DNA from 2 places in the Photorhabdus machadonis genome. Region 2 is predicted to be linked to the other one. Evidence: predicted binding sites of a transcription regulator. Region 2 holds the regulator's gene; the other holds the start of a gene.
The links. The regulator LexA, encoded in region 2, represses DNA repair genes until DNA is damaged. The targets are predictions, from matches to a motif close to TNCTGTATGTACATACAGNA.
Positions count from the first base shown of each region.

Region 1: the regulator LexA is predicted to act here: its motif matches at 3,585-3,604, upstream of dinB (DNA polymerase IV).

Region 1 covers NZ_CP199761.1:4,208,014-4,216,134, forward strand. Annotated here, with positions in the region: gene frsA (esterase FrsA) at 1-276, opposite strand, end outside; gene gpt (xanthine phosphoribosyltransferase) at 291-752, opposite strand; gene pepD (beta-Ala-His dipeptidase) at 1,010-2,470, shown strand; gene dinB (DNA polymerase IV) at 2,507-3,562, opposite strand; gene ACUN2T_RS20220 (TonB-dependent hemoglobin/transferrin/lactoferrin family receptor) at 3,728-6,034, shown strand; gene ACUN2T_RS20225 (DUF7706 family protein) at 7,499-7,618, shown strand; gene ACUN2T_RS20230 (SMI1/KNR4 family protein) at 7,662-8,121, opposite strand, start outside.
Region 2 covers NZ_CP199761.1:542,479-550,599, forward strand. Annotated here, with positions in the region: gene pgi (glucose-6-phosphate isomerase) at 1-307, shown strand, start outside; gene ubiC (chorismate lyase) at 497-1,003, shown strand; gene ubiA (4-hydroxybenzoate octaprenyltransferase) at 1,040-1,894, shown strand; gene plsB (glycerol-3-phosphate 1-O-acyltransferase PlsB) at 1,944-4,400, opposite strand; gene ACUN2T_RS02645 (diacylglycerol kinase) at 4,530-4,901, shown strand; gene lexA (transcriptional repressor LexA) at 5,021-5,626, shown strand; gene zur (zinc uptake transcriptional repressor Zur) at 5,763-6,272, opposite strand; gene ACUN2T_RS02660 (DUF1266 domain-containing protein) at 6,492-7,634, shown strand; gene ACUN2T_RS02665 (lactate oxidase) at 7,803-8,121, opposite strand, start outside.

The DNA of each region.
Region 1 (8,121 bases), 1.7 Mb from region 2:
ATACCCAACCACCGTATCCAGTAAATTATCATCACTGCGTTGAGCGTTTGCCATGGCAATCCGGCACAAGACTTCTTCTATCTCGAAAGGATCAACTCCCCGCCAAATCCACATCAGCCGGTTAATCATGCGATACCAGCGCCCGTGGCTATTACCATCCAACGTATTGTAATTACCTGCAATCAGCCGGGGATGGCGGTGCTTTACCAGCGTGGAAGTTTCCTGATGCTTTTGTCTTGGCTTAAAAAGTGATTCTGAAAGATTTTGATTTGCCATAACAAATGCTGATTTTATTTACTTTCACAAATTGGCGGAACAAATACTACGCTCATATCCCAAGGTTGCTCGATCCAAGTATCTTGGGGAATATCAACAACATAATCATCAACAAGAGGACGACCTGCCGGTTTGGCGAAAATAGTCACAAAATGCGCTTTTGGATACATATCACGAATAACCTGAGCGGTGCCCCCAGTATCAACCAGATCATCTACAACGATGAAACCTTCACCATCACCTTCTGCTTTTTTCAGCACTTGCAAATCGCGTTGATTATTATGATCATAGCTGGAAATACAGACAGTATCTACATGACGGATACCCAATTCACGCGCCAAGAGAGCGCCGGGGACAAGACCACCCCGACTCACAGCAATGATACCTTTCCATTGTTCGACAGGGAGTAAACGTTGTGCCAATTTACGGGCATGTATTTGCAACATATCCCAGGTTACGACATATTTTTCGCTCATAAGAATGGGTCCCGGCAACTTAAGAATATTTTCAGAAAAGAGTTTTCACAGAAAAAGTTGCGCGAGATTATAGTGATTTAGACCAGCAAAAACCAGCGGAAACAGGGAATCGATGAATCACATTATTCTTACCAAAATAAAGTGGTATTCTGAGCTCAATAGCATCAAAGCGTTAATCACTTGTAATAATAAAACCTATGTCTCTGGTAGAGAGTAATATTTCCATCTTATTGAGATGCAGTCACAGGAGATTCGTCGTGTCAGAACTATCACAATTATCCCCTCAGCCTCTGTGGGACATCTTTGCCAAAATCTGCTCTATTCCTCACCCTTCTTATCATGAAGAAGCGCTGGCAACCCATATTGTTCAATGGGCGCAGGAAAAAGGCTTGCACGTTGAACGCGATCAAGTTGGCAATATTCTGCTCAGAAAGCCCGCCAGTAAAGGGTTGGAAAATCGTAAAGCCGTTGTTCTGCAAGCTCACCTTGATATGGTGCCACAGAAAAACAACGATACAGAACATGACTTCACCAAAGATCCTATCCGTCCTTATATTGATGGTGAATGGGTTACTGCACAGGGTACAACATTAGGTGCAGATAATGGTATTGGCCTGGCATCAGCATTGGCAGTGCTGGCTGATGACAATGTAAAACATGGTCCTCTGGAAGTTTTACTGACCATGACAGAAGAAACCGGAATGGATGGTGCTTTTGGCCTGCAACCGGGCTGGCTACAGGCTGATATTTTAATCAATACCGATTCAGAAGAAGAAGGCGAAATCTACATGGGTTGTGCCGGAGGTATCGATTTCACCACAACGTTAGCACTTACCCGTGAAACGGTTCCAGCTCACTACAAAACACTAAAACTCACCATCAAAGGTCTGAAAGGCGGGCATTCCGGTTGTGATATTCATTTAGGGCTGGGTAATGCCAACAAACTACTGGCACGATTCCTTACTGCCCATACTGAGGAACTGGCGCTAAAACTGCTTGAGTTCCAGGGTGGTACGCTGCGTAATGCCATTCCACGTGAAGGTCATGTTATTGTTGCCGTCCCCGCAGATAAAACAGCGCGGCTGACCCAACTGAAAGATAACTACCTGGGCATCCTGAAAAATGAATATGTCATCGTCGAGAAAAATCTGACTGTATTGCTGGAAGAGGTTGAAACCGATATTCAGGCACTGACTGATGATTGCCAGAACCGTTTTATCCCACTGCTGAACAGTACACCCAACGGCGTTATCCGTATGAGTGATATCATCAAAGGCGTAGTAGAAACTTCTCTCAACGTGGGCGTTGTGGCCATGGAACAGGATAAGGTCAATATTATTTGTCTGATCCGTTCGCTTATCGACAGTGGTAAATCTTATATTATAGGCATGCTCAGTTCCCTAGCTAAACTGTCAAATGCTGAAATTATCGCTAAAGGCAATTATCCAGGCTGGCAGCCGGATGCGAATTCTCCGGTTATGCACCTGGTACGTGAAACTTATCAACAGCTGTTCGATAAAACACCCAATATTATGGTGATTCACGCAGGGCTGGAATGTGGTTTGTTTAAGAAACCTTATCCTGATATGGATATGGTCTCTATCGGGCCAACTATCACAGGCGCTCACTCCCCTGACGAACAAGTTCACATCAAAAGTGTTGGTCAATATTGGCAGCTGCTGACCGCAGTCCTAAAAGCTATTCCTGAAAAATCTTAATCAAATCTCCCCTGCTCCGATGTAGTAGCAGGGGAATTACCACTCAAGCAAAAGTTGCCGATCAATTTGTGGGTCCAGCAAAGTTACATGCAGGCCCACTAAGCGAACTCCTCGCCCTTCTCGCCGGGATGCCCATGCTTTCTGAGCCAATTGGAGTAAATCCGGTTTATCCAGTATTGGGTGGACATGTTCCTGAGTTGTCAGTTGAAAATCATCAAATTTCAATTTAACTCCCTGACGGGCAATCCGCAGATCAGGTTTGACTGCGCTCAAGCGTTTTTCCAACTCCAGATACAAACTTTCTATCAGTTCAGTGCACTGTTCCCAATGGTGAATATCCTTCGCCAGTGTCCGCTCCACCCCAACCGATTTTCGCAGACAATCCGAACGAACCAACCGCTCATCAATACCGTGGCACCGATCCCAAAGTACCTGACCAAATTTTCCCAACCGTTTCACCAGAGCAATCACATCATATTTTTGTACATCAGCACAGGTTTCCAGCCCCATATCTTTCAGACGTTGCACCGTGACTTTGCCGACACCCGGAATTTTTTTCAGAGGTAAAGTTTTAACAAACTCAGACACTTGATCAGGTGAAATCACATATTGCCCATTCGGTTTATTAATATCAGAAGCGATTTTTGCCAGAAATTTTACCGATGCAATACCGGCTGATGCCGTCAGTTGCAGTTCATCAAAAATAGATTTACGGATTTCATGGGCGATAAGCGTGGCGGATCCATAACAATGATGGCTATCAGTGACATCCAAATAGGCTTCATCCAGTGAAAGAGGTTCTATTCGCTCAGTATAACGAGAAAATATCTGACGGATATGCTGGGAAACCTCTTTATACAGAGCCATACGCCCCGGAAGAACGTTGAGCTGAGGACACCGTTTCAGCGCCATTGCGGTAGACATTGCACTATGTACCCCGAAACGACGGGCAGGATAATTAGCCGTGCTGATAACACCTCGTCTATCTGCACTGCCACCAACAGCTATCGGAATATGACGGAATGACGGATTATCACGCATTTCAATAGCTGCGTAGAAACAGTCCATATCCACATGAATAATCTTTCGCATTTTACTTTGACCAACCACCATAGACTGTATAAATATACAGTTAACTATAATAAAGATCAATCGGAAAAAAGTTAATTCCGTTATTAACTTTCTTCTGCCCGATTCCCTTCGTTAAGTGACCTGTTGGATACAACTTTTTTATTTAGTGACATTTCAAAGGTGATTATGACAATTAAAAATAGCGGGAAACTGCAAAAAAGCTCAGCCACAATGGTTACACAACAAATCAATCGCACTATTCGTTATGCCTTATCAGGCATGATTATTCTTAGTGCAGGTCTGCCCGGTTATCTGACAGCACAGGAGAATGAAACACAGAAAACCGCAGAACAGTTAGAAAAATCAGAGAAAGTGATTGCCCTGCCCGCACTTTCCGTTATTGGAGAGTTAAACAATAGCGTCAGCGCTGGAAGTTCTGTATTAAGAAAATCAGATATTGAGCGTACCCAAGCAGACAATATCGCCGAGTTACTCAACCAACTCCCTGGGGTTTCTATGTCAGGCTCGCCCCGTCCAGGCGGTCAAACTCTGAATATCTGGGGAATGGGTGATACAGAAGACATCAAAATCACACTGGATGATGCACCAAAAAGCTTCGAAAAATATCGCCAGGGATCTATCTTTATTGAGCCGGAATTAATCAAACGAGTCGATGTCGATAAAGGCCCACATAACCTACTTGATGGTAACGGAGGATTTGGCGGAACAGTCAAAGTTGTCACCAAAGATGCTAGTGACCTGTTACAGCCAGGAGAAGATTTTGGTGGATTGCTAAAATACAGTTATCACACCAATGACCGCCAAAATATTTATAGCAGCGCAGTTTATGGCCGGACAGTAGAAGGCTTCGCTGACGGCCTGTTATATATGAGCAAACGAGATGGCGGCAATATTAAACGGCCAGATGGCACCCGTTTTGCTTTCTCTAAAAGTGATCAGGCATCCTATTTATTGAAAACGAATTTTTACCTGAACGATGCCAATACATTGACGCTTTCCGCTATGCGTTCTGATTCTGCTGGCTGGCAACCATGGGCAGCAAAACGCGATGAAATAGTCGTTCCGTCAGAATCCGAGGTTGAAAAATATGGTTGGCATGAAGCCTGGCGCCGTAAGTTGGTTTATCGTGATCAAACGGATCAAAACTACACCGCCAAGTGGAATATCGCACCAGAAGACAATCCGTTACTTAACCTGACAGCAACCTATGCCTATTCGAAAACAGCACAGCATGATAAACGCTCTGAAAAAGCCCACAGCGGTTTTATTGGTTCATTAGGAAATGGAAGCTGGATCGACTATGTGGATAACTTAGCAGATATCAATAACAAAAGTGTTTTTATAACCGGGCCAATAGAACACACATTACTCGTTGGCGCTCGTTGGCATAAAAATCAACGTAATACCCTTATGCATGATAAAAGCAAAGACAAAAAACCTGAATATAACCATGGCTATTTCCAGCCAACCTACATGCCTTCAGGCGAGCAAAAAACGAACAGCTTCTATTTACAAGATGAAATGGTTATCGGCAACGTTACTGTGACCCCCAGTGTCCGCTATGACCATATCACCAATACCGGCAAACCCAATATCGCGGCAATCTACAATGATAGCTCACCAAATGTAGGCCATGATTACAGCAGCGTCACCTATACTGGTTGGTCTCCACATTTAGGTATCATATGGAAAGCAACGCAAAACCTGTCATTATTCTCGGATGTCAGCCGGACATGGCGAGCTCCACTCGTGGATGAACAGTATGAAATGCAATATGCACAAGCGAGTATCACGGCCACCAGCCGTAATTTAGACGTAGAAAGAATGACGGGTTTACGCTTCGGTGCGATTCTGAATTTCAATAACCTGCTGGCAGACCAAGATAGCTTGCAAATCCGTACGACTTTATTCCGAAATAGAGGCAAGGATGAAATATTTGTCCGTCGTGGAGTCGTGTGTAAATTACCGGATTGTGGAAAGCCTTTATCCAACTACCGTAATTTACCGGGATACACCATTCAGGGGCTGGAAATCGAGACTTTCTACGACAGCGATTACCTGTTTGGAAAACTTTCTTATTCAACTATCCGTGGTCAGAGAGATGCTTCACCACGCGATCCTTGGGGTAATAAAACCTGGATTGCGGAAATTCCACCCACCGCTGCCCGCGCCATGTTAGGCATAAAAATCCCTCAATGGCAGATATCTATGGGCTGGACTGGCGATTTTGTCCGTAAGCAAGATCGATCGCCTAAAGATGGCGATCCCATGGCAGTACTCTGGTCAATACCCAAAAGCCAAGGTTACGTTCTGCACGGTTTATTCGCCAGCTGGCAACCTGATTTTCAGCAAGGTCTTGAAGCCCGTGTAACGGTAAATAACCTGTTTAATCATGATTATTACCCATACCTCAGTGAATCCTTTTCTGGGGTTGGGCGTAACATTAAATTCAGTATCTCCCAGAAGTTCTGATTTCTTACCTGACAGTTCCCTCTCTTTGAGGGAACTCAGGCTGCTGACCAACCCATTTGACATTTCGCTTTATCGGAAACTTTAGATAGCGTGTTGTCGGCGGATTCGTTTTCTCTGGTGCTTTAATCATGTTTTATTACATCAACGATGGTAAACACCTGGCAGATTAATCAACCAGAAAAATTATAACGGTTAAACGGATATTTAAACATTAAAATAACGCTTAAATCGCTTATAAAAAAAACGATATGAATTAATTTTAGCATGAAAACATTAAAGACATAATTAAAAACATAAAAAGAGGAATGGTTTAAATCATTTATTTTCGGATTTTATTACGCCGATTTTTCATGATTGATGATTTAATTGGTTTATAAAAAAGTTTATTCCCCGGTTGAAAACGTTATTAAAATCGGTTTCTTTTTGACAATAGATTGTCTGATTAATATATTAATATTCTTATTTACTTTTTTCTGAATATATAATCATTAATAAAACCAATTTTTATTTCTTATTCTTCACTGTATAACTCTATGATAGACAGGTTTTAAACTGTTATTAAAAGCCATTTTTTAACCCCTAATTTTAATCGACACAATAAGGTTTTAGCCATTGTTTGAACTACTTTTAATACCTAATTCTTATTAAGTTTAATCATCATGATATATTGTGCTTTATGTTTAACTAACGTTGATTATACTCACTTTATCTTTACTGACACTGTTTTACTGGTAATACTGTGCAGTTTTTATAAATCACCATCCTATATTTTATCTTTATAAATCAACTGGTAAATAGTTTTATAGTATCAAGATACCCCTTTGTGTTTTTCGGATAATATTCTTTTTTACTGATTGATTTTCAATTTTCTGTTAATAGTTAATGGGCTTAGATTAAATTTGACTAATGTCTTTTTAAAAACCGCACTTATAGTTAAATCCATCTTTTATATAAAAGCTTTAATATCTCTATTTTTGTGCTTTTAAATGGTCATGATAGATTAGGTAAATGTAAAATAAGTAGAGAACAACATTGCCGATAAACAAATTAAACATAGATGTGAATAGTCTATTAAAGGGAAATTCAGGTAAAAAGATAAAATGAACATGGTAAAAAGAGTGATATCGAGTCAAGCAATTCTCATTCCGAAAGTTTTCTTATTTTTTAATTAAAAATTTATTTAATGAATGGTTTTGAGTCTGTAATTTAAATTTTTCCATTTTCATTAAATTGATAATCGGATTTTCTCGTTTTTCATTTTTCCTGTATTTGGTTTTTAGATTTAAAACCAAAGGGGGAAATAGATAGACTAATGGTATTAAAATCAAAATCCATTTCTTTAATCATTTTTAACACTGATAAACGCTATTGTTATTTTTTCGCTATGCGGTTAACTCTGTTAAATGTTTTAATATAATCTCATGTTTTTGTTACTTCAATTAACCCGCATTGAAGCGCGGGTTTTTGCCCAACTGGGCGGAGATACGTGCCTGTGCGGTGAATAACGAGGAAGCGTATCAGATTAAGGATGCCATCGGTAAGCTCCAGTCGGCGCTGGCTTACTGTGGCTATGCGCCTCGGTAAATCATGAATAAGGCCGGAAGATCGCAGGGATCTTCCGGTTATTTTACAGGCCTTGAACTAACTTCATGCCCTTATCTTCTGTTTGAGAGAGCAGTTGTTTGAAGAACTCTTCAAAAGAATAGGATATCTTATAAAGATTTCCACATTCATCTACCTCATTAAAGGCAATATCTTGTATTTCATCCTCAATATGTAAATGAGTCCTGTCCCAATAATAAACGCCTCCATGCTCTCCTTCTGTTACCAATACATAAAAATTACCACCGGGATCTGTACCAATAATCAGCAAATTTTTTATAAAAAATAACTCATCTAAATAATAATCATTTATTTCAGTTAAGTTGAAGTTTTCATTTTCAATATTGATACCGAATAAAGCGTCAAAAGCGATCTCACCATCATCAACACCTTGATATGAAAGATTACATGCGTCCGGATCTTCAACATAAAATCCGTTATATTTCTTCAAGAAAGCACGGTAACTTTCAGGAAGAGTTATTGAA
Region 2 (8,121 bases):
TGGTAAAACTGCGGTTGAAGTCGGGCATGTTGCACCATTTAAAGTGTTTGAAGGAAACCGTCCGACGAATTCCATTTTGTTGCGTGAAATTACTCCATTCAGTTTGGGGGCGTTGATTGCCATGTATGAGCACAAAATATTTGTACAAGGGGTGATTCTCAACATCTTCACCTTTGACCAATGGGGAGTTGAGCTGGGTAAGCAACTGGCTAATCGTATTTTGCCAGAACTCGAGAATGGTGAAGAGGTTGCCGATCACGATAGCTCGACAAATGGGTTGATTAACCGCTTTAAAGCATGGCGTTAATCACTTGTTCTGAATCAGGGAGTTAAATTTATATGAGCGAATTGTGTTGATCGTAATTCGCTCATTTTTGGCAAGTATTATTGACAGAATTTGTCATAACTTTTTATTCTGTATACCTACAACGTGGTATCCTCAGTGCCCATCAATTGTACGACCGGATAAAAGAAATTTGTCCTAATGGAAACTCGCATGTTAACTGACTCGATCTTAACGACGGTGCCTATTCAGTGGGTTTCGGTGGATTCATCCGGCTTGCCTGATGAGATTTCAGACTGGCTGATGGAGTTGGGGTCAATGACCCGCCGTTTTGAACAATACTGTGACCATGTTCATGTTGTACCATTCAGAGAGTCTTTTATCACAGTGGAAGAACTTTCCGATGAAAGTGAGCATTTGCTAACTTGTCAGAGGTACTGGCTGCGAGAAGTCGTATTATATGGTGATAATATCCCCTGGTTATTGGGAAGAACGTTAATTCCTGAAGCAACATTAACCGGCCCTGATGAAAGTCTGGTTGATTTAGGAACAGTCCCGCTTGGGCGATATCTTTTTAGTAGCAATAAATTAACACGGGATTATATTCATGTAGGGCAACAGGGGAAACGCTGGGCAAGGCGATCATTGCTGAGATTATCAAGCAAGCCATTATTATTAACGGAAGTCTTCTTGCCTGAATCACCTGTATACAAAAAATAAAATTTAAACAAGGGGGAAACAGAAGTGGCGGGAAGTATGGCGCAAAGTAAATGGCAGGCCTATTGCCGTTTAGTGCGTATTGACAGACCCATAGGTTCGTTATTGTTGTTATGGCCGACATTTTGGGCTTTATGGATTGCCGGGAAAGGTATTCCGGATATGCACATATTGTGGGTCTTTACTGCCGGTGTGTTTCTGATGCGTGCAGCAGGGTGTGTGATTAATGATTTTGCTGACAGAAAATTTGATGGTTATGTCGAACGCACAAAAGCACGTCCCCTGCCCAGTGGTGCTATCAGTGAGAAAGAGAGTAAGATCCTGTTTGTTGTACTGGCGCTGATTTCTTTCGGGTTGGTTCTGGCGCTGAATAAGATGGCTATCTGGTTGTCAGTCGCTGGGTTAGCTTTGGCTTGGTTTTATCCCTTTGTTAAACGGTTCAGTCATCTTCCTCAGTTTGTATTGGGCGCGGCTTATGGCTGGTCTATCCCAATGGGATTCGCTGCGGTTAGTGAGTCCTTACCACTAGAATGCTGGCTATTGTTTCTGGTTAATATCTTGTGGTCGGTTATTTATGATACACAGTATGCCATGGTCGATCGTAACGATGATCTGAAAATTGGTGTTAAGTCTACTGCTATTCTGTTTGGTCGTTTCGATAAGCTGATTATTGGGTTACTGCAACTTGCTATGTTGCTGGTTTTACTGCTGGTGGGTTATATGATGAATCTGGGTGGCATCTATTATTGGTCATTGTTGCTTGCCGGTGCCTTATTTATTTATCAGCAGAAACTGATTGCAGGTCGGGAAAGAGAGCTTTGCTTCCAAGCATTCCTCAATAATAACTATGTTGGTGTGGTATTATTTTTGGGTATCTTCTTCAGTTACGTTTGATATATGGGGTGATAATGGGGAAAACCCATTATCACCCGGATGTTAAAAATTATGCTTCTTGAGTTGTCTCTTCTGCATCGTTGTGTTCAGCTGGCAAACTGACACTCTCGATAGTCAGACGGATTTCAGGTGACATCAGTTCACTCAATACCTGATACAGCTCCTGAGTATTTGCTGTAATCACATCACCACGATCACTGATATATCCTTCTTCACGCAGTGTATTTACCGATGTGGTGAATACCGCCTTATCGAAGAATTCAGGTGCGTTAATGCCATGTAATACCGACAGACGTTGTGCCAACATACGGCTCTCTTTTTCCAGCGCACCCCGGCTGATTTCCGGGTTGGCATTCAGTAAAGAGAGGGTGATGGCATAACGTTGCAGGGTTTCGCGGACACCGGCTGCCAGCAATTGCAATGGGCGAATACGTGCTGGATTCAATACCAGCATACCTTGTTCTTTGTTACAGATAAGGCTCTGGCGAGTAAGCTCATTAACCAGGATATTAACCACTTCTCGCAGATCTGCTTTGTTGTAACGTATAAACAGTTCTGCTTTGAGCAGAGGATAAATGATTTCTACCTGGCTGAGTAACGCTTCACGGCTGATACGGCGATGATCAATAACGATGCAGGCAATCAATGATGGCAGTACCAATAAATGCTGGATATTGTTGCGGTAGTAGGTCATCAGAACCGCACGCTCACGCGGCAGGATAATGATGTCGCCCATACTGTCTTTGTCTACCTCGAACTTATCCATTTGCAGAGCGTGCTCTAACAACTCTTCTGCGGTTTTCTTTGGCACAGTAACATCGGTTGTATAAGGCGCGTTGTGCATGAGTTGTATATAACAATCCAGTTGCTCAAGCAGTTGCTCGCGAGTAAGCGCTCGCTGACGTGATGACAGTAGGGCGGTTGAACACAGGTTGATTGCGTTAGCAGCTGCGGCATTGTTGATGTTCACCATAATTTTCCCGGCCAGCTTACTGACTGTTGGGTTAACCCATTCAGGACGGTGAAACTCTATTGGATCAATAGAATCACGCCAGTCAGGAACATGGTGATTAAGATATTGGATCAACGGGATAGGTTCACCAAAGTTTACATAGCCTTGCCCCAGATTACGAAGCTTACGCAAACCGCGTATCATCTGGAAAAAGCTCTCTTTCTCTTTGGTTGCTCCCCGCAGCTCTTTGGCATAGGTGGCAACTTCCATCACATGTTCGTAACCGATATAAATTGGCACGATAGTGATTGGGCGTGATTCACCTCTCAACATTGCTTGTAACGTCATGGTCAGTGTACCCGTTTTGGGATCGAGCAAACGACCTGTCCGGGAACGACCACCTTCCATAAAGTATTCAACAGAATAGCCGCGTGCAAATAACTCACCCAGATATTCACGGAATATCGTGGCATAGAGTTTATTACCTTTAAAAGTGCGGCGGATAAAAAATGCACCAAGGCGGCGGAATATCGGCCCTGCTGGCCAGAAATTCAGGTTGATGCCTGCGGCGATATGGGGCGGTACCAAACCCTGATGATAAATCACATAGGAGAGCAGCAGATAATCCATATGACTACGGTGGCAGGGCGCATAAACCAGTTCGTGACCATCCTGTGCCAGACGACGAATGCGTTCAGCATTGTGGACATTGATCCCCTGATACAGACGGTTCCAGGTCCAACCAAGTACACGATCTGACAGCCGTACTGTTTCATAAGAGAAATTCGCTGCAATCTCTTCCATCATGTTAACGGCATTCTGCTGCGCTTTCTCATGGGCGATTTTCTTGCTGCGGGCCTCATCAATAACGGCCTTTTCTATTGCTTTTGAAGCCAGTAGCTTGTTAAACAGCTCCTGACGAACAGGCAGACGCGGACCCACTGCCGCCAGGCGTTGGCGTGAATAGTGCATTCGTGCCACGCGAGCCAGCTTGTGAGCAATTGTCTTGTCTGTGCCATGCTCCGTTGCCATATAACGCAGAGATACTGTGTTTGAAAAACGCACAAAACTGTCCCGGCCCAGCCAGAGAATGGCGAAGAATTTCTGGATACCATTAAGTAGCCGTAGATGTGGGGTGCTGTGTCCTTCACGTCCGGGTGAGCGACCAAACATGACAGAAACTGGCAGCATTTGAATATCCAAGTTTGGATTATTACGGTGCAGATCCAGATACGCATGGAAAATTTTTACGGATTCCTGCTTTGGTGCGCAATAGCGGAATACGCGTGGGCCATTATCGATAAATACATAGCCCGGAAGCTCAGTATCACCTATCTCCAGTGAGTTTAAAGGGTCTGGCAGATCCTGCTCAAGACATTGCTGACGTAATGTCAGTAAGTCTGCTTTGGAGTGATACGGCAATACGTACAGAATAGGGCGTGTCGTATCGAGCCGTAATTCGGTAATGGGATCTGTAGGAATAAGTTTGCTCTTTACCAGTATTTTTAGTGGTAAATTCAATAATTTATAATATATTTTACGCCAACCTGACATAAATAAACTTGAAGCCTCTTGTTAGCAATACGTCGCAAGCATACCAGAAACAGGTGTTGAGATCTGTTATGTTAAGACGATATAAAAGTTAAAAGTGGCAAATAACCTTACATTTGGTATGAATAATTTATGGCAAATCAATCCAAGGGACTGACCCGTATCATCAAAGCAACCGGATATTCGATGAAAGGTCTCAGGGCTGCGTGGCAAAATGAAGCGGCTTTCCGGCAGGAAATAATTGTGGCGATATTAGCGGTGATTGTTGCATTTTATCTGAATATCAGCGCAATTGAACGCATTTTACTGATTGGTTCAGTAATGTTGGTGGTGATTGTAGAGATTCTGAACAGTGCTATTGAAGCTGTTGTTGATCGTATTGGCAGTGAATTCCATGAGTTGTCCGGCCGGGCGAAAGATATGGGATCGGCGGCGGTCTTTCTGACGATGCTGCTGTCGTTAATTGTCTGGAGTACCGTTCTCTGGCGCTATTTTGTGACCTGATTTAGTTTAATAATGCGTCATTATACTATAATGGGCTGATTTTCTACCCTGGCAGGTTCCCAATCGTTATTTACCTGTATATACTCACAGTTTGACTGTATAAACACACAGGGGGCGGAATGAAAGCACTTACCGTAAGGCAGCAGCAGGTTTATGACCTGGTGCGTGACCACATTTCGCAAACGGGTATGCCGCCAACGCGTGCTGAAATTGCAGCACGTCTTGGTTTTCGTTCGCCTAATGCGGCTGAAGAGCATTTAAAAGCATTGGCTCGCAAAGGGGTGATAGAGATTGTTGCCGGGGCATCCAGGGGTATCCGTTTGCTGCTAGAAGACTCTGGTTTGCCGTTGATTGGCCGTGTAGCCGCAGGTGAACCACTGTTGGCGCAGGAGCACATTGAAAGTCATTATCGGATAGATCCCGCACTGTTTAAGCCCAGTGCGGATTTCCTGTTGAGAGTCAGCGGTATGTCCATGAAAGATATTGGGATTATGGATGGTGATCTGTTGGCTGTGCATAAAACACAGGATGTCCGTAATGGGCAGGTTATTGTTGCTCGTATTGAAGATGAAGTGACTGTAAAACGTTTTAAACAGACTGGAAATAAAGTTGAATTGTCGGCAGAAAACCCTGAGTTTAAGCCAATTGTGGTGGATTTGCGTGAACGAAGCCTGACAATTGAAGGATTAGCCGTTGGGGTGATTCGTAACAGTGATAAGTTTTGATAGTAAAATATCGAATCGTTGTTTTTTGGTGATTGTCAAAGAGTTGCAATATTCTGGCAGAATCATGTTATTGGGTTTATCAGTATGATTATCTTGAACGTGATTCTGCGGTTGCCTGTTGCTATTTACAGGTTCTCTACTTCTTTTTTACCTCAATACTGTGGTCGTGCTGGCATTCATCCCGTTCAGTACAGGATTCAATCTCTGCACAAGAAGAACATAAACCATGCGCTTCAATGACGGTATGGCGTAAGCTGAATCCGGCGGTTTTTGCTAACTGTTGAATAGCGGATTCAACGGTTCCACCATCTCGTTCTGTAACAGAACCGCAGCGGTCGCAAATAAACATTGCTGAGGTGTGGCTTGGTTGTTCAATATGGTGGCACAGCACATAACTGTTGGTAGACTCTATTTTATGAATAAATCCCTGTTCTAGCAGAAATTCCAGTGCCCGGTATATTGTTGGTGGTTTAGCCTGTGGTTCTGCTTCCCGCAATAAATCCAGTAAATCATAAGCACTGATTGCGCCGGGTTGTTCTGAAATCAGACGCAAAACTTCAAGCCGCTGTGGCGTAAAGCGAACTCCCCGTGTCAGGCAAATAGCTTCGGCTTGTTCCAGTAACTTTTTTTGGTTAATCAGTTTCATTGCGCCCCTTACAGCCAGCATGATAACAATATTGGGATGTTATCATGTTTCTGCGATAGAAAATATTCTCCAGAAAAGTTCATTGTGCTTGTCCCCTGATGGAGTTAATTTGGTTAAATTGATACTTAGCAGCAAAAATAATGTTTTCCTGATGTTTGTGATAATACAGATAAGAATTATCATATATGGTAGGTAATTTGTGAAAAGGAATCATTTGTGATGAAAGAACTTTTACAAAATCAGCCTCATTATAGGCAGTTCCCTGCTAAAGGCTATCAGGTAATAAAGAATATTATCTGTGAAAAAAGAAATTTACCTTTTCTGAGTTCATTATATGCGGTGATTAATATTTTATTTGTAATTGCAGTCTGTATGGGGATTATATTATCTGTGGCAATTGTATTATTTATAATAGGTAATGTATCTGTCCCTGATACAGACTATTCACTTTTGGCACAAGTAGTCAGTGTAGCATTATTTGTAATAATGTTACTCTCAGTTATTATTTATCGTATTGCTAAACGTCCTGAATGGGAACAACGGCATTATTACCAACAAGCAGGTTTATCTTTTTTACCGGAAGAAAAGCGTCAGGTATTGCGGTTAAATATTGTGAGTGACTATTGGCTGGGCTTTTGGAGTGAAACTCTGGAGCATTACCCTTTGCAGTCACGGGTTGCTCATGATAACTATCGTTACTGCCTGCTCCCATTATCACCTACTCAGGAACATCAATCTCAACTATACAGTGACTGGGGAATTATTGATGAAGAAGGTTATATGAAAATGTTAACTGGTTTGTGGAGTGGGGCGCATTCAAAATATTTTGCTGTTGATGCTGCTCTTAGTGATGGCAAAATGTTTAAAGTTCTTGCCAAATTAGTTGAAGTAACACCTGACTCTATTCGTAAATGTTCTCAAATTGTAAATGGGCGTCCACCTGCATTGGTGTGGGGATTTGATTTGTGGCTTGCAATTGTTTTAAGCCGTAATTGTTTTTGTGCTGGTTATATCAGTGAAGAAATGGCATGGAAAAATATGCTGAAAACTGCTAATTATATTTATGAAATCTTTGGCAGCTTTGATGAGTTTCATACCAACTTCCGGTTGGGTAATGCCTATTGGAGTAATGATTTTGATAAGACGAAAGAGCGGCTGGATCAGTTTAATTATTATAAATTATATTGTGACTGGCCAATTGCCAGCCTGCCGTGGCCTGAGCCAAAAGGTGTTATGATGGAACGGCAAATGATGACAGGTTTTTCTGCATTAATAGACGATGTTTTACGCAGCAGAATGGAAGAACAACAACGTGATGAAATTGATATTGCCGAGCCATCAGCGTCTCGTATACTTCATTAATATTTATATGAAATATTTCCCCTTGAAGAATACTTCAGGGGAAAAGTGAGAATTCTATTTTACCGGTTAAATTATAAAAACCACCGTGGTTAATAGAATTAACCCCGTTTCCTTAAATCACCTATTTCAAATGAAACGGGGCTGATATTTACGTCATCAGTTAATGAGTTAAATTAAACTGATAAACTTTCTCTCAATATCTTTAATAGCTGCGCATCCCGCCAGCTTCATGCTAAGTTTCAGCTCATCTTTAAGCAGGTTTAAAACGGAAGTTACGCCTGGTGCCCCGCCTAATGCCAGTCCATATAAAATGGGTCTGCCGATAGCGACAGCTTTGGCACCTAATGCAAGAGCTTTAAACACATGAATACCGCGACGGATACCACCATCTAAATAGATCGGAATATGATGCCCAATGGCTTCAACAATGCCTGGTAATGACTTGATTGCTGCCGGGACAGTATCTAATTGCCGGCCACCGTGGTTA